DNA from 2 places in the Nonomuraea sp. NPDC004580 genome. Region 1 is predicted to be linked to the other one. Evidence: riboswitches for the same ligand, from Rfam matches in the RefSeq annotation. Region 1 holds a riboswitch; the other holds the start of a gene.

The links. Region 1 has a riboswitch for glycine ahead of gcvT (glycine cleavage system aminomethyltransferase GcvT). Riboswitches for the same ligand answer to the same signal wherever they lie in the genome.
Region 2: it holds a riboswitch for glycine, as region 1 does, so the genes downstream of both, gcvP (aminomethyl-transferring glycine dehydrogenase) here and gcvT (glycine cleavage system aminomethyltransferase GcvT) in region 1, are expected to answer to the same signal.

What each region holds. Positions count from the first base shown of each region.
Region 1 covers NZ_JBEXLH010000025.1:51,213-62,801, reverse strand. The annotation lists gene ABZW11_RS24915 (sulfite exporter TauE/SafE family protein) at 1-409, shown strand, start outside; gene ABZW11_RS24910 (hypothetical protein) at 504-1,262, opposite strand; gene ABZW11_RS24905 (FCD domain-containing protein) at 1,304-2,008, opposite strand; gene ABZW11_RS24900 (glutamine synthetase family protein) at 2,133-3,503, shown strand; gene ABZW11_RS24895 (aldehyde dehydrogenase family protein) at 3,513-4,856, shown strand; gene ABZW11_RS24890 (3-oxoacyl-ACP reductase) at 4,863-5,627, shown strand; gene ABZW11_RS24885 (gamma-glutamyl-gamma-aminobutyrate hydrolase family protein) at 5,641-6,333, shown strand; glycine riboswitch at 6,388-6,485, shown strand; gene gcvT (glycine cleavage system aminomethyltransferase GcvT) at 6,615-7,700, shown strand; gene gcvH (glycine cleavage system protein GcvH) at 7,697-8,086, shown strand; gene ABZW11_RS24870 (L-serine ammonia-lyase) at 8,156-9,532, shown strand; gene ABZW11_RS24865 (hypothetical protein) at 9,513-10,028, opposite strand; gene ABZW11_RS24860 (DUF6286 domain-containing protein) at 10,028-10,627, opposite strand; gene ABZW11_RS24855 (alanine racemase) at 10,765-11,589, shown strand, end outside.
Region 2 covers NZ_JBEXLH010000029.1:56,238-67,826, reverse strand. The annotation lists gene ABZW11_RS27165 (mannose-1-phosphate guanyltransferase) at 1-134, shown strand, start outside; gene ABZW11_RS27160 (FHA domain-containing protein) at 402-914, shown strand; gene ABZW11_RS27155 (MerR family transcriptional regulator) at 938-1,564, shown strand; gene ABZW11_RS27150 (bifunctional nuclease family protein) at 1,693-2,163, shown strand; gene ABZW11_RS27145 (MerR family transcriptional regulator) at 2,312-2,932, shown strand; glycine riboswitch at 3,127-3,224, shown strand; gene gcvP (aminomethyl-transferring glycine dehydrogenase) at 3,402-6,266, shown strand; gene ABZW11_RS27135 (tetratricopeptide repeat protein) at 6,382-7,191, shown strand; gene ABZW11_RS27130 (hypothetical protein) at 7,345-7,692, opposite strand; gene ABZW11_RS27125 (alpha/beta family hydrolase) at 7,775-8,365, shown strand; gene ABZW11_RS27120 (DUF5999 family protein) at 8,586-8,777, opposite strand; gene ABZW11_RS27115 (TetR/AcrR family transcriptional regulator C-terminal domain-containing protein) at 8,979-9,539, opposite strand; gene ABZW11_RS27110 (hypothetical protein) at 9,675-10,052, shown strand; gene ABZW11_RS27105 (RNA polymerase sigma factor) at 10,226-11,589, opposite strand, start outside.

The sequences.
Region 1 (11,589 bases):
CCACGAACACACCCACCCCCACACGTCCGGCCACGGCCACGGCCATGGGCACGGCCACACTTTCGGCCGTGGCCATGGGCACGGTGGTAGGCGGGGTGGGTTGGTGGGGTTGGGGGTGGCGGGAGGGCTGGTGCCGAGTCCGTCGGCGCTCATCGTGCTCCTCGGCGCGATCGCGCTCGGCCGGACCTGGTTCGGGGTGGCGCTGGTCACCGCCTACGGTCTCGGGATGGCGGCGACGCTCACCGTGACCGGCCTGCTCCTCGTCAGACTCGTGGACCGGCTGGAGCGGCGGGCCGCGAAGGGACGGCGGCTGGCCGCGCGGTTGTCGGGGCTGGCGCCGATGGGGACTGCTGCGATGGTGATCGTCCTGGGCACGGGGCTGGCCCTGCGCTCGGTGGCCGCCCTGTAAGCCCGTGCCCGGCCGTAGACCCTACGCCCGGTGTCTGCTCCAAGCCCATGTCACGGGTGCGCCGAGCCGTCCTGAAGTCACATCGTTGAACGCCTCACGTTCGGGAGCGACGAGTGCGGCGGGTGGAGGGGAGGTCGTGGCGGCCGGAGAGGAACTCCTGGAAGGCGATTTTCGCCCGGATGACCGGCCGGCGCCATCGTTCCTCCCGGTGTACGGCCTTGGCGAGCTTGCGGGGCGACCGCCCGGCGAGGAACCAGCGGGCCCACGGGGAGCCGGGCCGCGCCAGCCGGATGGCGCCCACCAGCAGCATGGGCGGGACGAACAGCCCGGCCATGCCCGTCCAGATCTTGCCCTTGAGCAGAGTGACGACGGCGAGGACGAGGTTGGCCACGATGAGCGCGGCCGGGTTGACGACGGGAGTGCCGTAGTCCCAGGTGAGGGGCCGCAGGCCGATGAGCAGCAGCCCGCTGACGGCGATCGCGATGAACACGGCGTCGACCGAGGTGCGCCCCTCCTCCTCCCAGTAGACGTCGTGCAGGTGCAGGATGAGCGCGAACTCGTCGAGCACGAGCGCGGACCCCACTCCGAAGACGGACGCGGCGGCGGCGGTGCCGACCTGGGAGCCGGGCGAGACGATGAGCGCGACGCCGCCGATCAGCATGAGCACGACGCCGAACACCACGTGGTGGATGTGCATCTCGCCGACGGTGAAGTTACGGAACCAGCCGATCTTCGCCCTGATCAGCCGGACGTTGATGCGGGTGGCGATGAAGGCCACGATGAGCATGACGAAGTAGCAGAACAGCGGAAGCCGTCCTGTGGCGACGATGCTGTGCTGAAACCAGTGCCCCATGACCTTGAGATCGATGGTACGAGCCGCACAAACCGGTCGGGTCACGCCAGGAACGCGCGCAGCAGCGCGGCGGTGCCCTCCAGGTGCTCGGCGACGGCCCGCCTGGCGGCGTCGGGGTCGGCGGCGAGGATGGCGTCCACGATGGCCCGGTGCTGTACGGCGGCGTGGTCGAGGTTGACCTGCAGCATGGGGATGGCGTCGAGCAGGTCGCTGACCCGGGAGCGGGCGTCGGCGCAGCTGGCGGCGAGCAGGGAAGAGCCGGTCAGCTCGGCGATGGACAGGTGGAAGGCGGTGTCGAGGCGGCGATAGTCGTCGAGCCCGGCGGCGTTCAGCTCGGTGAGCCGGCGCAGCAGCGCCTCGCGGGTGGCGTCGCTGAGCGGCGAGGCGGCGAGCACCTGGGCGGCGCCGCATTCGACGGCGAGCCGGAAGGTGAGCGCGTCGGACAGCTCGTCGGCCCCCATCTCCTGGAGGGCCTCGCGGGCCTTGCCGGCGTCGGGCTCGGGCGGCCGGTACGTCACAAAGGCCCCGCCATAGCGCCCCCTGCGCACGTCGAGGTACCCGGCGTCGGACAGCGCCCTGATGGCCTCACGCAAGGTGACCCGGCTGATGCCGAGCTGGACGGCCAGCTCGCGCTCGGGCGGCAGCTTGCCCCCCGGCGGGACGACGCCGAGCTTGATCGCCTGGAGCAGCCGCTCGACCGTCTCCTCGAAGGCGTTGCCGGCCCTGACCGGCCGCAACACCGTCATCAAACGCGCCGACTCGTCCAACGTGTCCTCAGGCCTTGACAAGTGATCCCACCATGCACATCAATGGTCTGAGACTAGCCCAATCAGCGGGAAAGCGCGTCAGGCCAGATCGGAGCGACGTAGCGTGAGCGATCGTGCGAGCAGCGGCTTCCTGTCCGTGACCGAGCTGCGCGACGAGATCGCCGCCGGCCGGATCGACACCGTGCTCCTCGCGCTCGCCGACATGCAGGGCAGGTTGCAGGGCAAGCGGCTGTCCGCGCGCTACTTCCTCGACGAGGTGCTGCAGCACGGCTCCGAGGGCTGCACCTACCTGCTGGCCGTCGACGTGGACATGAACACCGTCCCGGGTTACGCCATGTCGTCCTGGGAGCGGGGTTACGGCGACTTCGTCATGAAGCCCGACCTCTCCACGCTGCGCCGGGTGCCCTGGCACGAGGGCACCGCGCTGGTCATGGCCGACCTCGCGTGGGAGGGCGGCGCCGAGGTGACCGCCTCGCCGCGTCAGATCCTGCGCCGCCAGCTCGCCCGGCTGCACGAGCGGGGCCTGGCCGCGTACGTCGGCACGGAGCTGGAGTTCGTCATCTACGACGACACCTACGAGGACGCCTGGCGCCGCGCGTACCGCGACCTGACCCCCGCGAACCTCTACAACGTCGACTACTCGCTGCTCGGCACCGGCCGCGTCGAGAAGCTGCTGCGCCGGATCAGGCGCGAGATGGAGGGCGCGGGCCTCTACGTCGAGTCGGCCAAGGGCGAGTGCAACCTGGGCCAGCACGAGATCGCCTTCCGGTACGCCGAGGCGCTGGCGACCTGCGACAACCACGTCATCTACAAGACGGGCGCCAAGGAGATCGCCGCCCAGGAGGGCCGGTCGATCACGTTCATGGCCAAGCCGAACCAGCGCGAGGGCAACTCCTGCCACATCCACATCTCGCTGCGCAGCGTGGACGGCGACCCGGTGATGGCGGGCGAGGGGCCGTACGGGCTGTCCCAGCTCGGTGCGGGCTTCGTGGCCGGGCAGCTGGCCGCGATGCGGGAGCTGACCCTGCTGTACGCGCCCAACATCAACTCCTACAAACGTTTCGTGCCCGGCAGCTTCGCCCCCACGGCGCTCAAGTGGGGCGTGGACAACCGCACCTGCTCGCTGCGCCTGGTCGGCCACGGCCTGTCGCTGCGGGTGGAGAACCGCGTGCCGGGCGGCGATGTGAACCCGTACCTGGCGGTGGCGGGGCTGATCGCGGCGGGGCTGCACGGCATCGACGCGGAGCTGCCGCTGGAGGATGCGTACGCGGGCAACGCCTACGCCTCGGGGGCGGAGCGGGTGCCGGCGACGTTGCGCGAGGCGCTGGCCGTGTTCGAGGGGTCGAAGCTGGCCAAGGAGGCGTTCGGCGAGGACGTGGTCGAGCACTACGCCAACAACGCGCGGGTGGAGCTGGCCGCATTCGACGCGGCGGTGACGGACTGGGAGATGTTCCGTGGTTTCGAGCGGATGTGACGGGCTCGCATGAAGATCGTGAATCCGGCCACGGAAGAGGTGCTGGCCGACGTCGAGCTCGCCGACGCGGCCGAGGTCGACCGGGCCGTGGAGCGTGCCAGGAAGGCGTACGCGGGCTGGCGCGCGGTCGCGCCGGGTGACCGGGCGAGGCTGCTGCGCAGGTTCGCGGACCTGGTGGACGCGCACGGCGCGGAGCTGGCCGAGCTTGAGCTGGCCAACGCCGGGCACCCGATCGGCAACGCCCGCTGGGAGGCCGGCGCCGTACGCGACGTGCTGCACTTCTACGCGGGCGCGCCCGAGCGCGAGCACGGCAGGCAGATCCCGGTCGCGGGCGGCGTGGACGTCACCTTCCACGAGCCGCTGGGCGTGGTCGGGGTCATCGTGCCGTGGAACTTCCCGATGCTGATCATGTCGTGGGGCGTGGCCCCCGCGCTGGCGGCCGGCAACACGGTGATCGTGAAGCCGGCCGAGTGGACCCCGCTGACGGCGCTGAGGCTGGCCGAGCTGGCCTTGGCGGCGGGCCTCCCCGAGGGGGTGCTCCAGGTGCTGCCTGGGGCAGGGGAGGTCGCGGGCGCCCGCCTGGTCGAGCATCCCGGCGTGGCGAAGATCGTGTTCACCGGCTCGACCGAGGTGGGCAAGGAGATCGCGGCGAAGGCGGCGCGCCAGGTCAAGCGGGTGACGCTGGAGCTGGGCGGCAAGTCGGCCAACATCGTCTTCGCCGACGCCGACCTGGAGAAGGCGGCGGCGACGGCGCCGTACGCGGTGTTCGACAACTCGGGCCAGGACTGCTGCGCCCGCTCCCGCCTGCTCGTCCAGTCGAGCGTGTACGACGAGTTCATGTCGTTGCTCGCCCCCGCCGTGCTGGGCGTCAAGGTCGGCGATCCGCGCGACGAGGCCACCGAGATGGGCCCCCTCATCAGCGCCGAGCACCTGGCCCGCGTCGCGAGCTTCGTCGACGGCGACCCCTACGTGCAGGGCTCGTGCCCCGAGGGCAGGGGCTACTGGTTCCCGCCGACCGTGCTGACCCCCGAGGTCACCGACCGGGCGTTCACCGAGGAGATCTTCGGGCCCGTCCTGTCGGTGGCCAGGTTCGAGGACGAGGCCGACGCCGTCCGCATCGCCAACGACACCCCGTACGGGCTGAGCGGCTCCATCTGGACCCGCGACGTGGGGCGGGCGCTGCGGGTGGCCAGGGCCGTCGAGTCGGGGGCGCTGTCGGTCAACTCCCACTCCTCCGTCCGCTACTGGACCCCGTTCGGCGGCTTCAAGCAGTCCGGACTCGGCAGGGAGCTCGGCGCGGACGCCCTGGCGGCGTTCACCGAGGTCAAGAACGTCTTCATCGCAACGGAGTGACACGGGATGCAGCGGTTGCAGGATCGGGTGGCGGTCATCACGGGCGCGGCGGGCGGCATCGGGCTGGCCACGGCCCGCCGGTTCGCCGAGGAGGGCGCCAAGGTCGTCTGCGCGGACGTCGACGAGGAGGCGGGCAAGCAGGCCGCGAGCGAGGTCGGCGGCCTGTTCGTGCGGGCCGACGTCACGAGTGAGGACGACGTCGTCCGCATGTTCGCCACCGCGTACGAGACGTACGGCAGCGTGGACATCGCCTTCAACAACGCCGGCATCTCGCCGCCCGACGACGACTCGATCCTGGAGACCGGCATCGACGCCTGGCGCCGCGTCCAGGAGGTGAACCTGACCAGCGTCTACCTGTGCTGCAAGCACGTCATCCCGTACATGCGGCGGCAGGGCAAGGGCTCGATCATCAACACGGCGTCGTTCGTGGCGGTGATGGGATCGGCGACCTCGCAGATCTCCTACACCGCCTCCAAGGGCGGCGTGCTCGCGATGTCGCGTGAGCTGGGTGTGCAGTTCGCCAGGGAGGGCATCAGAGTGAACGCGCTGTGTCCAGGCCCGGTGAACACGCCCTTGCTCCAGGAGTTGTTCGCCAAGGACCCGGAGCGGGCGCAGCGGCGGCTGGTGCACGTGCCGGTCGGCCGCTTCGCGGAGGCGTCGGAGATCGCGGCGGCGGCGGCGTTCCTCGCCAGCGACGACGCCTCGTTCGTCACGGCCAGCGAGTTCCTGGTGGACGGCGGCATCTCCGGCGCGTACGTCACGCCGCTCTAGAGGGGGGCACGCCATGCGGCGTCCGGTCATCGGCATCACCTGCTACGTCGAGCAGGCCACGTTCACGGTGTGGCGGGACACGCCTGCCGCGCTGCTGCCGTACGCGTACGTGGAGAAGGTGGCGGCGGCCGGCGGGCAGCCGGTCGTGCTGCCGCCGGCCGGTGAGCCCGCCGCGCTCGTGGGCCGGCTGGACGGGCTCGTGCTGGCGGGCGGCGGCGACATCGACCCGGCCAGGTACGCCGCGGCCCCGCACGAGCGCACCGGCTACGTGCGGGAGTTCCGCGACGAGGCGGAGTTCGCGCTGCTGCGCGCGGCGCTCGACGCCGGGCTGCCCTACCTGGGCGTCTGCCGGGGGCTCCAGGTGCTGAACGTGGCGCTCGGCGGCAGCCTGCACCAGCACCTGCCGGACGTCGTGGGCCACACCGGCCACTGCCCAGGCCCTGGGCGCTTCGGCGACCTGCCGGTGACGCCCGTCCCCGGCTCGCGCCTGGCGAAGGCGCTGGGCACGGAGCCGCTGCCGGTGCCGCACTACCACCACCAGGGCGTGGACCGGCTCGCGCCTGACCTGTCGGTCACCGCGACGGCGGCGGACGGCACGATCGAGGCGGTGGAGCTGGAGGGCGCCGGGTTCGCGATGGCGGTGCAGTGGCACCCTGAGGTGGCGGAGGATCGGGCGCTCTTCGAGACGCTGGTCGCGGCCTGTTGAACTGCGAACGCGACAACAGCCCCATATCCCCACTAGGCTGGCGGACATCACCGACGAAACCGTGCGGGAGAGTGCCCTGACAGCCGGTCAGGGCCCCTGAAGGAGCAAGCCCTCCCCGCGAACCTCTCAAGGCAAAGGACCGCACGGCTACGGTGTCTCTGGAAAGCAGGCCCCGCGGCCTCGCCGAAGGTGAAAGTCCGGCAAAAGTCGGGCGAAGCTCTCAGGCACCGATGACAGAGGGGGAGGATGCTGGCATCCACTCCTGTCCTGAGGTGCGTCCAATGTCCCGACCGACACCGCTCCGAGACGTTCACGAGAGCCTCGGCGCCACCCTGACCGACTTCGCCGGCTGGCTCATGCCCCTCCGGTACGGCAGCGAGTCCGCCGAGCACCGAGCCGTCCGCGAGGCGGCCGGTCTGTTCGACCTGTCGCACATGGGCGAGATCTTCCTGACCGGCCCGCAGGCCGCCGAGGCGCTCGACTACGCGCTGGTCGGCCACCTGTCGGCGCTGGCCGCCGGCCGGGCCCGCTACACCATGATCGTGAACGAGCGCGGCGGCGTGCTCGACGACCTCATCGTCTACCGGCTCGGTGACGAGGAGTTCATGGTCGTGGCGAACGCCTCCAACTACGAGAAGGTCGCCCGCGAGCTGCAGGAGCGCGCGAAGGCGTACGACGCGGTGGTCGAGGACCGCTCCGGCCGGTACGCGCTGATCGCCGTCCAGGGCCCGCGCTCGCAGGAGATCCTGGCCACGCTCACCGACGCCGACCTGGCCGGGCTCAAGTACTACGCCGGCCTGCCCGGCACGGTGGACGGCCGGCAGGCGCTCATCGCCCGTACCGGTTACACCGGCGAGGACGGCTTCGAGCTGTTCGTCGCGGGCGAGGACGCCGTCCCGCTCTGGCACGCGCTCACGGCGGCCGGCGAGCCGTACGGGCTCAAGCCCGCGGGCCTGTCCAGCCGCGACACGCTCCGCCTGGAGGCGGGCATGCCGCTGTACGGCAACGAGCTCAACGCGGAGCTGACCCCGTTCGACGCGGGGCTGGGCAGGGTGGTGAAATTCGACAAGCCCGGTGACTTCGTCGGCCGGTCTGCGCTCGAGGCGGTCAAGGACGACCAGCCACGGCGCCGGCTCGTCGGCCTGGTCGCGCGGGGCCGCCGGGTGCCGCGCCACGGTTACCCGGTCACCCGAGACGGCGCCGTCGTCGGCGAGGTCACCAGCGGTGCGCCTTCCCAGAGTCTGGGCAAGCCCATCGCGATGGCCTACGTGGACACCGGCGCCGATTCAGGTCTGGCTGTGGACATCCGGGGCAGCCATGAACCTGTGGACCTGGTCGAGCTGCCCTTTTACAGGAGGAACAAGTGAGCAACATCCCTGACGACCTGAGCTACACCAAGGAGCACGAGTGGGTGCGCGGTGTCGAGGACAGCGTCACCGTGACCGTCGGCATCACGGCCTTCGCCGCCGACTCCCTTGGTGACGTCGTCTACGTGCAGCTCCCCGAGGTCGGCAGCAACGTCGAGCCGGGTGACTCCGTCGGCGAGGTGGAGTCGACCAAGTCGGTGAACGAGATCTACACGCCGGTCGGCGGTGAGGTCGTCGAGGTCAACCAGGCGGTCGTGGACGACCCGAGCCTGGCCAACAGCGACCCGTACGGCGAGGGCTGGATGTTCAAGGTCCGCGTGGAGGGCGACCCCGAGGAGCTGCTCTCACCTGAGGAGTACACCGCCCTGACCGCGGGCGACTCCTGACCCACCCGCCGGGGCCCGCCGAGCTGCCCGCCGAGCCGGGCCCCGGCCCTTCATGAAGGGCGCACATCAATGGCGATCAGCGTCTTCGACCTCTTCAAGATCGGCATCGGCCCGTCGAGCTCCCACACGGGCGGCCCGATGGCCGCCGCCCACAAGTTCGCCCGCGGCCTGCACCAGGACGGCCTGCTCGACCAGGTGTCCCGCGTGGAGGTCATCCTGTACGGCTCGCTCGGTCTGACCGGCAAGGGCCACGGCAGCGACAAGGCCGTCCTGCTGGGACTGTCGGGCGACAAGCCCGAGCTGGTCGACGTCGACACCGTGGACGCCCGCATCGCCGCCATGCGCGAGTCGGGCACCGTCTCGCTCTTCGGCACCCGCGAGATCCCGTTCGTCGTCGGCGAGCACCTCGTCTTCGAGCGCAAGATCTCGCTGCCCGAGCACCCCAACGGCATGCGCTTCACCGCCTGGGACGCCTCGGGCGAGCGGCTGCGGGAGAAGGTCTACTTCTCCGTCGGCGGCGGCTTCGTGGTGGACGAGCAGGCCACCGGCGCCGACCGCATCAAGCCCGACGACACCGTCCTGCCCTACCCGTTCACCACCGCCGAGGAGCTGCTCAAGCACTGCTCCGCCACCGGCCTGTCGATCTCCGCGCTGATGCTGGAGAACGAGAAGGCGTTCGGCCGCACCGAGGAGGAGATCAGGGGCGGCCTGATGAACCTGTGGCGGGTCATGTCCGAGTGCGTCACGCGCGGCATCGCCAAGGAGGGCGTGCTGCCCGGCGGCCTCAAGGTCAAGCGCCGCGCCAACCAGCTGCACCGCCGCCTGCAGTCCGAGCCGCCGGAGAAGGACCCGTTGCAGGCGATGGACTGGGTGACGCTGTTCGCGCTGGCCGTCAACGAGGAGAACGCGGCGGGCGGCCGGATCGTCACCGCCCCGACCAACGGCGCCGCCGGCATCATCCCGGCCGTCCTGACCTACTACACCCGGTTCGTTCCGCACGCCGACGACGACGGCGTCATCAGGTTCCTGCTGACGGCGGGCGCGATCGGGGTGCTGTTCAAGGAGAACGCCTCGATCTCCGGCGCCGAGGTGGGCTGCCAGGGTGAGGTGGGCTCGGCCTGCTCGATGGCCTCGGCGGGGCTCACCGAGGCGCTGGGCGGCACGCCCGAGCAGGTGGAGAACGCCGCCGAGATCGGCATCGAGCACAACCTGGGGCTGACCTGCGACCCGATCGGCGGCCTGGTGCAGATCCCGTGCATCGAGCGCAACGCGGTGGCCTCCAACAAGGCGATCACCGCGGCCAGGATCGCGCTGCGCGGCGACGGCAAGCACTTCGTCTCGCTCGACCGGGCCATCAAGACCATGCGCGACACCGGCCGCGACATGCTCGACAAGTACAAGGAGACCTCGCGCGGCGGCCTCGCGGTCAACGTGATCGAGTGCTGACCTGACGCCGTACGTGCAGGCGGACCACGGCGGGGCACTCGTCGTCGCGGACCTCGCGCCGGATCCGCCCCACGATGTCCTGGTCCAGCTTGCTCACGATCGCGCCGACGTCGGCGGCGGCCGGGCAGGTCAGGCCGATGCGCAGGCCGTCGGCGGCCACGCGGACGCCTGCCCTGCCCAGCCCGTCCACGCCCTTGAGCCCGACGAAGAGCATCGCGGTGCCGGTGCCGTTGTGGGTGCCGCGGCGGCCCCAGCCGAGGCTGAGCAGCAGCCAGCGCAGCGCGAGCAGGGTCAGGAACAGCAGGGCGAAGGCGACGAACCAGAGCGGCCACGGCTCCTCGGCCAGCGTCCTCCTGGCGGCGGCGGGCAGCACCTTGGCGCCCGGCGGCAGCTCGAAGAAGCGGTTCTGGCCGCGCAGCCACGCGTACCCGCCGAGAGCCAGCAGGATCGCCCCGACGACCGCGAGGCCCACCCGGTTGCCCGCGTACTGGCGCATCAGGCGGCCCTCCTGCGCAGACGGACGACGACCTCGCAGGTGCTCAGCGTGCCGACCCCGGCCAGGCGGTCGCCCACGACGGTGCCGACCTGCCTGAGCATCTGCCCCGAGCTCTCCCCGCTGGTCATGACCGTGACCTCGATCGTGCGGCGGCGCAGCCTGACGCTCGCCCGGTCCACGCCGGCCACCTGCTGGGCGGCGGCGCGCAGGGTGCGGCGCAGGCCCGCGCGGGTGATGCCGATGACGATGAGCGGGTCGTTGGTCTCCACCGGCACCAGCCGGGTACGTCCCGGCATGATCGCGAGCAGCAGCATGAGCGCGCCCGCTCCGGCCAGGCCCATCGCGACGGTCTCCAGCTCCGGCCAGGTGCTCCGGCCCGCCAGCTCGATCAGCTCGTTGACCGGCACCCAGCCGAGCGGCCTGCCGAGCAGCGCGGCGACCACCTCGGCCGCGGTCGCCCCCAGCCCGGTGGCCAGCGTGAGCGCCACGAGGGCGCCGGGGACGGTACGCGCCGGCCGCAGCGCCCTGGTCGCCCGGCGCAGCCCGGTGTTCCGCGGGGCGACGACGGCACCGGGCAGGAGCTGCTGAAGCGTGGTCATCACACCGACAGACGTACATGCAGGGCGCCGGGGCGGTACCGCGCCCTCGCCGCCGGTTTGCCCGATCATTACGGGGACCGCAACTAACACGAACAAGCCTCATGTTAATTTGCCCGATATGCGGATACGCTGCCGGTATGGATGACCGGCAGCGGTACGACCGGGCCACCGCCGCCCTCGAACCGCCGTTCGCGCTGCTCGACCTCGCCGCCCTGCGGGCCAACGCCGCCGGCCTCGTACGCCGCGCCGCCGGCAAGCCCATCAGAGTGGCCACCAAGTCCGTACGCAGCCGGGCACTCCTCGACCGCGTCCTCGCCATGGGCGGCTTCCGCGGCCTCATGGCCTTCACCCTGCCCGAGGCGCTCTGGCTCGCCGGGCACGGCCACACCGACATCCTCGTCGCCTACCCCACCGCCGACCGGCACGCCCTGGCCGCACTCGCGGGAGACGCGCAGGCCGCCGAACGGATCACCGTCACCGTCGACTCGGCCGCCCACCTCGACTTCATCGAGGCCGCCGTGGCGGGCGTCCGGCCGCGCGCCGAGATCAGGCTCTGCCTCGACATCGACGCCGGCTACGTCGCCTTCGGCGGCAGGTTCAGGGCGGGCGCACTGCGCTCCCCCATCCGCGAGCCCGGCCAGGCCGCCGACCTGGCCGCGAGCATCGCCAAGCGGCCCGGCCTCCGCCTCGCCGGGCTGCTGGCGTACGAGGCGCAGATCGCCGGGGTCGGCGACGACCCCCCGGGCAACGCCGCCTACACCCGGCTCATCAGGCTCATGCAGGCCCGCTCCGCCAGGGACCTCGTCCTGCGCAGGGGCAGGATCGTCAACGCCGTACGCCAGGTCGCCGACCTCGAGTTCGTCAACGGCGGCGGCACCGGCAGCGTCGAGCGGACCGTCCGCGAGAAGGCCGTCACCGAGGTGGCCGCCGGGTCCGGCCTGTTCCATCCGCGGCTCTTCGAC
Region 2 (11,589 bases), on a different contig from region 1:
ACGGGAGCTGGGTGCTGGTGCTGCCCGCCGCCGCCGAGCCGGTCACCGACCTGTGGGCCGAGGCGGGCGACATGGACGGCGCCCAGGCCCTGCTCGAACGCTGGGCCCGCGTCGTCGAGCGGGCGGCCGGGTGACGCCCTCACGCAGAGTGATCGGAAAGTGTTCGCCGATGACGTGCCCAGAGAGTGCCGCAAGATCGTAATGTAGAAACGCGCGGCGGCATGGACCACGGGGCGGGGGCGGCGGTAACTTTATCTGCGTCCGAACCACAGTGCAGCGCCCCGCCTTGACCTTTGCCGCTGATCAGCGTAAGTTGCGGCATTCGCAAACGTGAAAAAGCGAAGCGAGGCGCGCCCAGAGCACCGTCGCCGCGTCTTCGCGGTAGGAGGCCGAGCCGATCGATGCCGAGCGTCTACTGCACGCAGTGCGGGCACGCCAACCCCGAGGATGCCCGTTTCTGTTCCCGTTGTGGGTCGCCGCTGACCAGACCCGAGGTCGCCGGGGACACCACCTCGACGATCTCCATAGCGGGAATCGAGGCGTACGAGGCTGAGACCGGTGACATGCTCCTGGCGGAGCGGGCGATCGTCGAGCAGCTCCCGCCCGGCGCGGCGTTGCTCACGGTGACCAGGGGCCCCAATCAGGGGAGCCGCTTCCGGCTGGACAAAGACCTCACCACGACGGGGCGCCATCCCGAGAGCGACATCTTCCTCGACGACATCACGGTCTCGCGCCGCCACGTCGAGTTCTACCGCCATCGCGGCGGCCAGTTCTCGGTGCGCGACGTGGGCAGCCTCAACGGCACCTATGTCAATCGGGAACGCATCGAGGAGGTTCCTTTGCACTCGGGAGACGAGGTGCAGATCGGCAAGTTCCGCCTTCTCTTCCTGATGCGGGGCAACTCCGGCGTATGACTTCTCAGGCGGCACGCTCGCACATGAGCATCGGGGAAGTGCTCGCGCTCCTGCAGGGCGAGTTCCCCGACGTGACGATCTCCAAGATCAGGTTCTTGGAGGGCGAAGGGCTGATCGAGCCCGAGCGCAGCCCCTCCGGCTACCGTAAGTTCACGCACCTGCACGTCGAGCAGCTGCGCTTCATCCTGACCGAGCAGCGCGACCACTACCTGCCGCTGCGTGTGATCAAGGACAAGATGGCCGAGAGCTTCGGCCGCCCGCGCGCGGTGCAGCAGGCGCAGGAGGTCAAGCTCAGCAGGGCCGAGCTGCTCGAGGCGGCGGGCATCGACGACGAGACGCTCACCGAGCTGGAGGACTACGGCCTGCTGGTCCCCGTGGCCAGGCGCTACGACGAAGAGGCGCTCAAGGTGGCCCGCACCGTGGGCGCCCTGGCCAGGTTCGGCCTGCACGCCCGTCATCTGCGGGCGGTCAAGGCGGCGGCCGAGCGCGAGGCGGGGCTGGTCGAGCAGACCGTCGCCCCGATACTCAAACGGCGCCGCCCCGGAGCCATCGGCGAGGCCGACGAGGTGGCCCGCGAACTGTCCACTCTCCTGCTCGACCTGCACGCATCCCTTGTGCGCACGGGGGTGCGGTCGGTCCTGGGTCGTTGATACCGGAGCGAGCTGGGAGGCGAGGGCACATTCCAGGCCCACTGGGTGTTACGTTGAATTGAACCAGTCAGCAGAAGCGATGTTCGAAGAGCTGTGCCGGGTGACCGGTCAGGAATACGGAGCAGCCCGTGTTGCAGATGGAGGTCGTGGGCGTTCGAGTTGAAATGCCCACAAATCAGCCGATCGTCTTGCTCAAGGAGGCACACGGGGAGCGGTTCCTGCCTATATGGATCGGCATGACCGAGGCCACGGCCATCGCCCTGGCCCAGGCGGAGGAGCCGCCGCCGCGGCCGCTCACCCATGATCTCTTCCGAGACGTGCTGAGCGCCCTGGGTGTCGGCCTGCGCGCGGTCAACATCGTCGCCCTGCGCGACGGCATCTTCTTCGCCGATCTGGTCTTCTCCAACGGCGTGGAGGTGAGCGCGCGGCCGTCCGACTCGATCGCGCTCGCCCTGCGCACGGGGGCGCGCATCTTCGCCAGCGAAGAGGTCGTCCAGGAGGCCGGGGTGATCATCCCCGACGACCAGGAGGACGAGGTGGAGAAGTTCAGGGAGTTCCTTGACACGATCACTCCCGAGGACTTCGGCAGGGCGGGGTAGGTATTTCAGTGCATTTACGCTTCACGACGCGCCGAGCCGGATCGTTGACTGAGCATGGTCACGGTCCTACGGTGCAAGTGAAACCCGTGGCCGCCCTTTTACGAACCCCCAGATCAGGCCGCGGGATGAGAGAAAGCCGGAGGTCCGCGTGGCGGTCAGCAGCGGCGAGGGAAAGACGGCCGGCCAGGAAGATCCGGTGCGGCGCGAGAGCGCGCGGCAGCGTGCCGGGGAGCAGGGTCTGCTCTTCGACGAGCAGCCGACGGCGCTGCCGGACGACATCGGATACCGCGGGCCCACGGCCTGCGCCGCGGCCGGCATCACCTACAGGCAGCTCGACTACTGGGCGCGCACGGGCCTGGTGGAGCCCACGATCAGGGCCGCGCACGGCTCGGGCTCGCAGCGGCTCTACAGCTTCCGCGACATCCTGGTGCTCAAGGTCGTCAAGCGGCTCCTCGACACCGGGGTGTCGCTGCAGCAGATCCGTACGGCAGTCCAGCACCTGCGTGACCGCGGGGTCGCCGACCTCGCCCAGATCACGCTCATGAGCGACGGCGTCAGCGTCTACGAGTGCACCTCGGCGGACGAGGTCATAGATCTTCTCCAGGGCGGGCAGGGCGTGTTCGGCATCGCGCTCGGCCGGGTCTGGCGGGAGGTCGAGGGCTCCCTCGCGGAGCTGCCGGGGGAACGCGCGGCGGTCGAGGACACCGTCCCGGCCGACCACCCCGCTGACGAACTGGCCCGCAGGCGGCGCGCCCGCCGCATCGGCTGACCTGATCCCGTCTCTCACGTTCGCGCCGGGTTCCACGCTGCCCAGGACAGGGCACGCACCGGCGCGAAGCGGCGACGGAACGTCACCCGGGGTCCGGCCCTCACCGCCGGACCTGCGGTGAGGTGCGCCCGGAACGGCGGGTGCGGTGCACGGCAATCCCGGCTTACCGTAGTAATCTAGGACAGCAAGGCTGACGACCCCGTGCGGGAGAGTCCCCGGTCCTCACGGTCCGGGGCGCCGAAGGAGCAACCCTCCCCGGAATCTCTCAGGCAACCGGTACCGCTCGGGCGAGGCAACTCTGGAAAGCAGGCGCGCCCGCCAGGCGTGCCTCACCGACGGTGCAAGCCCTGCGCAGGGGTGAAGCTCTCAGGTCGCGGCGCACCACGTGGGGCCGCGCTGACAGAGGGGGAGATCCGGCACTCGCCCGCGCCCCGGCGCCGGTCTCCGTAAGCCTCGGGAGGCACACCCCATGACCGATCTGTCAGCTCCGCCGTTCTCGTCCAGGCATATCGGCCCCTCCGAGCCCGAGCAGCAGCGCATGCTCGAGGCCGTGGGCTTCGAGTCCGTCGCCGACCTCGTGGCCGTCGCCGTGCCCGAGTCGATCAGGGTCAAGGACCGGCTCAAGCTGCCCGCCGCCATCGGCGAGGCCGAGGCCATCGCCGAGCTGCGCGCCCTGGCCGGCCGTAACCAGGTGCTCACCTCCATGATCGGCCTGGGCTACCACGACACCGTCACCCCCGCCGTCATCCGCCGCAACCTGCTGGAGAACCCGGGCTGGTACACCGCCTACACGCCGTACCAGCCGGAGATCTCGCAGGGCCGGCTCGAGGCGCTGCTGAACTTCCAGACCGTCGTCTCCGACCTGACCGGTCTGCCCGTCGCCGGCGCGTCCCTGCTGGACGAGAGCACCGCCGCGGCCGAGGCCATGACGCTGGCCCGGCGGGCCGGCAAGAGCAAGAGCGACGTGTTCGTCGTGGACGCCGACGCGCTGCCGCAGACCAAGGCCGTGCTCGCCACCAGGGCGGAGCCGCTCGGCATCACGCTCGTCGAGCACTCGCTGGACGGTGAGCTGCCCGAGTGCTTCGGCGTCCTCGTGCAGTACCCGGGCGCCTCCGGGCGGCTGCGCGACTTCCGCGCCGTGGCCGCCGCCGCGCACGAGGCCGGCGCGCTCGTCGTGGCCGCCGCCGACCTGCTGGCCCTGACGCTCATCACGGCCCCGGGCGAGCTGGGCGCCGACATCGCCGTCGGGTCCTCGCAGCGCTTCGGCGTGCCGTTCGGGTTCGGCGGGCCGCACGCGGCGTACATGTCCGTACGCGAGGGGCTGCAGCGCCAGCTCCCCGGCCGCCTGGTCGGCGTGTCCGTGGACACCGACGGCGACCCCGCGTACCGGCTGGCCCTGCAGACCCGCGAGCAGCACATCCGCCGCGAGAAGGCCACCAGCAACATCTGCACCGCCCAGGTGCTGCTGGCCGTCATCGCCGGCATGTACGCCGTCTACCACGGCCCCGAGGGCCTGCGCGGCATCGCCCGCCGCGTGCACCGCCACGCCACCGCCCTGGCCGAGAGCCTCAAGGGCGCCGGCGTCGAGGTCGTCCACGGCGAGTTCTTCGACACCGTGCTCGCCCGCGTGCCCGGCAGGGCCGCCGAGGTCGTCGCCGCCGCCGCCGAGCGGGGCGTCAACCTCTGGCAGGTGGACGCCGACCACGTCTCCGTCGCCTGCGACGAGAAGACCGGCGCGACCGAGCTGGCCGCCGTACGCGCCGCGTTCGGCATCACCGGCGGCATCACCGGCGGCGTCACCGGCGGCGTCACCGGCGGCACGGAGCCCGAGCAGGCCCCCGACGCGCTGCCCGCGTCCCTGCTGCGCGAGAGCGACTACCTCACCCACCCCGTCTTCCACCAGCACCGCTCCGAGACCGCGATGCTGCGCTACCTGCGCAGGCTCCAGGACAAGGACATCGCGCTCGACCGGTCCATGATCCCGCTCGGCTCCTGCACGATGAAGCTGAACGCGACCACCGAGATGGAGCCCATCACCTGGCCGGAGTTCGCGGCCGTGCACCCCTACGCCCCCGAGGCGCAGTCCGAGGGCTACCGCGAGCTGATCGGCACCCTGGAGAGCTGGCTGGCCGAGGTGACCGGCTACGACGCCGTCTCCATCCAGCCGAACGCCGGCTCCCAGGGCGAGTTCGCCGGGCTGCTGGCCATCCGCGCCTACCACCGCGCCAACGGCGAGGGCGAGCGCGACGTGTGCCTCATCCCGTCCTCCGCCCACGGCACCAACGCCGCCAGCGCCGTCATGGCCGGCATGCGGGTCGTCGTCGTGGCCTGCGACGACGACGGCAACGTGGACCTGGCCGACCTCGACGCCAAGATCGGCAAGCACCGCGGCGCGCTGGCCGCGATCATGGTGACGTACCCGTCCACGCACGGCGTCTACGAGGAGTCCATCACCGAGGTCTGCGCCAAGGTGCACGAGGTCGGCGGCCAGGTCTACGTCGACGGCGCCAACCTCAACGCCCTCGTCGGCCTGGCCAAGCCGGGCGAGTTCGGGGCCGACGTGTCCCACCTCAACCTGCACAAGACCTTCTGCATCCCGCACGGCGGCGGCGGCCCCGGCGTCGGGCCCGTCGCGGTCCGCGCCCACCTGGCCCCCTACCTGCCCGGCCACCCGCTGCGCGGCGGCACGCCGGTCGGGCCCGTCTCCGCGGCGCCGTACGGGTCGGCGGGCATCCTGCCCATCTCGTACGCGTACGTCAGGATGATGGGCGCCGAAGGGCTCACCGCCGCCACGCAGCAGGCCATCCTGTCGGCGAACTACCTCGCCCGCCGGCTGGCCCCGCACTACCCGGTGCTCTACACCGGCCGCGGCGGCCTGGTCGCGCACGAGTGCATCATCGACCTGCGGCAGATCACCAAGGAGACCGGCGTCACCGTGGACGACGTGGCCAAGCGCCTCATCGACTACGGCTTCCACGCGCCGACCATGTCGTTCCCCGTGGCCGGCACGCTGATGATCGAGCCCACCGAGAGCGAGGACCTCGCCGAGCTCGACCGGTTCGTCGACGCCATGATCGCCATCCGCGGCGAGATCGCCAAGGTGGCCTCCGGCGACTACGACAAGACCGACAACCCGCTGCGCAACGCGCCGCACACGGCCGAGTCGGTCAGCGCCGACGAGTGGCCGCACCCCTACAGCCGCAGCGAGGCCGCCTACCCGGTGCCGTCGCTGCGCGAGGGCAAGTACTGGGTGCCGGTACGCCGCATCGACCAGGCCTACGGCGACCGCAACCTGGTGTGCTCCTGCCCGCCGCTCGAGGCGTACGAGGACTGAGCGACTCCTGGCGGGCGGGGCTCCCACCCGCCCGCCATGCGCAGGGCGTCAAGTGAGCAGACATGATCGCTCGAAGTCGTTAGGCTCAGGGCGACCGTCCCCACAAGGAGCTCCGTTGACGTCCTCAGAGCTGGAGACCTCACCTCTCGACACCGCCCGCCGCCTGGCCGAACGCGGCGACCTCGACGCCGCGGCGGCCATCCTCGGCGAGCTGGCCGGCGACCCCGACGAGCCCGACAGGGCTCAGGCCGCCGTGGGCCTCGCCGTCGTGCTGGAGCAGCGCGGCGACGTCGAGGCCGCCAGGAAGGCCGCCAGGACCGCGCTGGCCACCGGCCATCCCGAATACGCCGCCCAGGCCGCCTGCCACCTCGCCCAGGGGTTCGAGCGCGAGGAGCGCGACGAGCAGGCCAGGGCCGCCTGGCAGGCCGTGCTGGGGGTCGGCACGCCCGCGTACGTGCCGCTCGCCCACCTCGCCCTGGCCCGGCTCGCCGTCCGCGACGGCAACCTGGAGGAGGCCGAGAAGGAGCTGCGCGCGGCCATGGAAGCCGGCATGCAGGCGGGGGACGAGAGGGTAGGTGCGCACGCCGCCCAGCGGCTCGCCGACCTGATGGTCGAGCACGGAGAGCCTGGGGCGGCGGCCGAGGTGCTGCTGGACGCCCTGGAGTTCGCGCCTGAGGACGAGGTGCCGGGGCTGCGGGTGCAACTCGGCATCGCGCATCTGGAGCTCGCCTGCGCGGAGTTCGCCGAGAGCGTCGAAGGCGGCGCCGACGCCCAGACCAGCGCCCTCGCCATCGAGCTCCTGGCCCGCACACTGCCGTTGCGCGGGCGGGCGGACGACGCCGACCGGGTGTGGACGTACGGGCTGGAACACGAGAACGAGGCCCTCGCCGCCGAAGTCCGCCTCCGCTACCACCGCGACACCTGATCCCCGCTGAGAGCGGCTCAGGCTCGCCGCCCGACGACCGCGACCCCCGCGTCCGGTAACGGGCGGCTCAGCGGCGGAGGATGCGCGGCGTGCGGCCCCGGTCTGGTTGCGGCGTTCGGTGGCGCTTGAGCAGCGGCCCGGTCACGGGCATGGTCAGCGGCGGCGCATGACGGCTGCGGCGGCTGCCACGTTGACGACGACGATCGCGAGCCAGGCGACCACCAGGCCATAGCCGCCCGCGGTCGCGCCTGCGACGCCGGTCAGGGGGATGCCGAGGGCCAGTGAGCCGAGGACGATCGGGACCATCGGCGCGGCCGGGCTGGTCCGCTTCCCTCCGGGAACGGCGTCGTGCCGTTCGAGCTCGGCGTGCACGCGGTGGGCGATGGTGGCGTCGAGGCGCTCGACGAACGCGTCGATGAGCGCGGCCTCGTACTCCGGGCCCAGATCACGACGAGCTTCGAGCGTGGCCTGCAAGTCGTCCCGGAGGGATTTGTCTGGCATGAGATCCATGATGCTCCCATCTCGGCGCGCCGTCATCCGACCTGAGAGCTAGCGCGGGATCCTTCGCAGGTACGGTGCTGCCATGCAGGTGATGACCCCGAGAGGGCCGGCGCTGGCCGAGATCGACGAGGCCGGCGACCCGCGGCTGCTGCTGGTGCTGACCCACGGCTCGGCCGGCACCGTGGACGCGCCCGACCTGCTGGCCGTGCGCTCGGCGGCGCTGGAGGCCGGGGCGACGGTGGTCCGGGTGACGCAGGCGTTCCGGGTGGCGGGGGCGCGGGCGCCCGGCTCGCCCGCCCGGCAGGACGAGGCGTGGGAGGTCGTCCTGGACGAGCTGCGCAAGCGCCTGCCGGACCTGCCGCTCGTGCAGGGCGGGCGGAGCAACGGGGCGCGGGTGGCCTGCCGTACGGCGAAGGCCGTCGGCGCGGCCGCCGTGGTGGCGCTGGCCTTTCCGCTGCACCCGCCGGGCAAGCCCGAACGTTCCCGCGCCGACGAGCTGCGTGCGGCCGGGGTGGACGTGCTGGTGGTGAACGGCGACCGCGACCCGTTCGGTGTGCCCGACGCGGCGGACGCGACCCGGCTGGTGGTGCTGCCGGGGGAGGGGCACGACCTGAAACGGGACCCCGCCCGGGTGGGCGAGATCGTCGCACACTGGATCACCCGATACGCCTAGCCCTCGGGAGCCACGTACGGGCTGCTGATTCTTCGACGGAGGCGGCGCCCAGGCCGGAGGGTCGGGCGCTCGTTTCGCTGTCCGTGAGGGCGGGGTGGCGGCCGGGAGGTGTGGTCACTCGGCCGGCCGCTCGTCGCCGTGCCTCAGCGGGTTCGGCCGCGCCTCGGCGGGCCGGTGGCGGTGGTGCCGGGGGCGGCGTGCCCCGGCGCCCGGCTTCAGGTCAGGCCGCGCCTACGACAGGGCGGTGCGGGGCGATGGCGGTGCCGCTGGGCAGGAGCTCGCCGGTGTCCTCGAACAGGACGACGCCGTTGCAGAGCAGGCTCCACCCCTGTTCGGGGTGGCTGGCGAGGGTGCGGGCCGCTTCGCGGTCCGGCGCCTCGGCATCCGGACAGGCCGGGTCGTGCGGGCACATCGGCGTGCCTCCGATATCTCGTGGGATGCTCCCGTGATGGAGGGGCGGGAGCCGGCTCGGGTAGTTGTGCTGGCAAGTGTGCGACCTGAGTCACACGTTTCGACATAGTCCGTTAGGACTGTTACAGGAGGGTCCCCGAACCGTGTGACCTTCGACACAGCGTGCCTTATGCAGGATAACCGGCCAAGCGTGCCACGCGCATCACGTTTGCAAACCCTTGAGAAGAGCGTCGAGTCCGCGCTCGAAGTCCACATCGGCTCTTTCGTCCCGCCTGACCCATTCATCGACTTCGGGGTCCGCCCAGCCTGACTGCTGCACCTCGACCGCCACACTGCCGAAGACGAAGGCCCGCAGCGCGCGTACGGCCTCGGCGGCGTCGGGCAGGCCCGCGTCGGTGAGCTGGTCGATCTGCTCCCTGATCGTGATCATGGTGGCGCCCTTGGGCGGCTTGGTGAGCGCGAGGGCCAGCACGCCGGGATGGTCGCGCAGCAGCTCCCTGCTCGCCCGGCACCACGCCTTGGCCGTCTCCTGCCAGGTCGGGCCGGGCTCGACGTGGACGGCCGTGACGTGCTCGGCCAGCGCGTCCATCAGCGCCTCTTTGCCCCGGGGCAGGTGGTGATAGATGGCCATCGCCTCGACCTGCAGCGCGTCGCCCAGGCGGCGCATCGTGAGGCGGCGCAGGCCCTGGCTGTCGGCGATGTGCAGCGCGGCCTCGATGATCCGCTCGCGGGAGAGGGGGACCGGAGGTCTCTTGGCGGGCATGGTGATCATCTTACTATGTAAAGGCGCTGGCGCCGGGGCGATTTCCGCACGTGTCGCGGGACGGCGTACCCTTGGCGGTTGAACGAGTACCGACAGCGTGAAAGGGCCGGGTCGATGGCGTTTTTCCGTCCGCGGGTGAGCCGGGAGGCAGAGGTTCGCTACCACGCGGACCAGGAGATAGCCAAAAGCTTCCCCGAGTTGCTCGGCAAGGCCAGGGAGGCCGAGCGCACGCTGCAGGAGCTGCGGGCCGCCGACGCCGACGAGGTGGAGCTGCGTGCCGCGGGGCTGGCCTTCGACCGCGCGCTGACCGAGGCGCTGCGTGCCGCCGAGGCGGGGCAGCGGGCCACGTTCGGGGTGAAGGCCTACGACGACCGCATCGCCCGGCGCAAGGCCAAGGCGACGCCCGCGGGCGCCATGTGGACGGCCGAGGTCAACCGGCTGCGCACGCTGCGCGAGGAGAACCGCCTCTGGGGCATCCCGCGCGTCCCGTCGCGCGTCCCCGCCGCCCGCTGACTCTCCCACGGCCCTGACGCTTCCGCCGCCCGCGGCGGGTGCTCCGTCAGGCGACGGTGCGGGCCGTGAACGACGAAGAGCCCCGGTGGATCACCGGGGCTCTTCGCTGAGCCCGCCCGATCAAGCAGCGGGCGGGTGGTGCCGGTCCGTCTGATCGAGCCGGGCGGGTGGTGCTAGCTTGCCCAGTCCAGGAGTGGGCGGGTGTTGCTGGGGTGGCGGAGCTTGGAGAGCGACTCCTTCTCGAGCTGGCGGATTCGCTCCCTGGTCAGTCCCAGGTGCTTGCCGATCTCGTCGAGGGTGTGCGGCTTGCCGTCCACGAGGCCGAAGCGCAGGGCCATGATCTTCGACTCGCGCGGCGAGAGGTTGTCGAGCACGCCGCGCAGCTGGTCGCCCAGCAGCTGGCGGTCGACGATCTCCGACGCCTCGGGGGAGTCGACGTCCTCGATGAGGTCGCCGATCGTGGTCTCGCCGTCCTCGCCGATCGTCGCGTTGAGCGAGATGGGCTGCCGGCTGGTACGCAGCAGTTCCTCGATCTGGTCGGGCGTCTTGTCGAGCTCGACGGCCAGCTCCTCCGGCGTGGGCTCGCGGCCCAGGCGCTGGTGCATGTCACGCTCGACCCGCGACAGCTTGGACAGCATCTCCAGCACGTGTACGGGCAGCCGGATCGTCCTGGCGGAGTCGGCGAAGCCGCGCTGGATGGCCTGCCTGATCCACCACATCGCGTACGTGGAGAACTTGAAGCCCTTGGTGTAGTCGAACTTCTCGACGGCCCTGATGAGGCCCAGGTTGCCCTCCTGGACGACGTCCAGCAGGGACATGCCGCGGTCGGTGTACTTCTTGGCCACCGACACCACGAGGCGCAGGTTGGCCTCCAGCATGTGGTCCTTGGCCTGCTTGCCGTCCTCGACGACGAGGTGGAGGTCCTCGCGCATGGATTCGGGCAGGTCGGGCTGGGTCTCCAGCTTGTACTCGGCGTACAGGCCGGCCTCGATGCGCCGGGCCAGCTCGACCTCCTGGGCGGCGGTGAGCAGGGTGCGGCGGCCGATGGACTTGAGGTAGGTGTGCACCGAGTCGCCCATGACGGACGCGGTGTCGTCCAGGTCGAGCGGCTCGTTGTCGGCGTCGTGGTCCTCCCCGTTGACGGCACCGTTGACGGCAGCGTTGACGGCACCGTTGATGGCGACGTCCTCGGGGACGTCCTCCATGTGCTCCGGCTTGGGCTCGGGGGCCGTCTGCGTCTTCGCGGAGGTTTTTGCCTCGCCGGCCTTACGGCCGGTAGTCTTTGCCCGCGAGGTGCTCTTCCTGGTGGTGGCCTTCTTGGGCGTGGGGGCGATGGTGCTGAGCGACGGCTCGTTCTCGGCGGCCAGGCTCACGCCGGCCTCTGAGAGTTCGCGCAGGATCGTGCGGCCTTCAGAGGGGCTGATACCGGCCTTGGCGAAAGCGTCACGCAGCTCCGCCAGAGAGAGGTGACCCTGGTTTCGCCCTCGTTCAATGAGCTGGTCGAGAGTTACGGGTGGGGTCGCCACGGCGGTTCTGG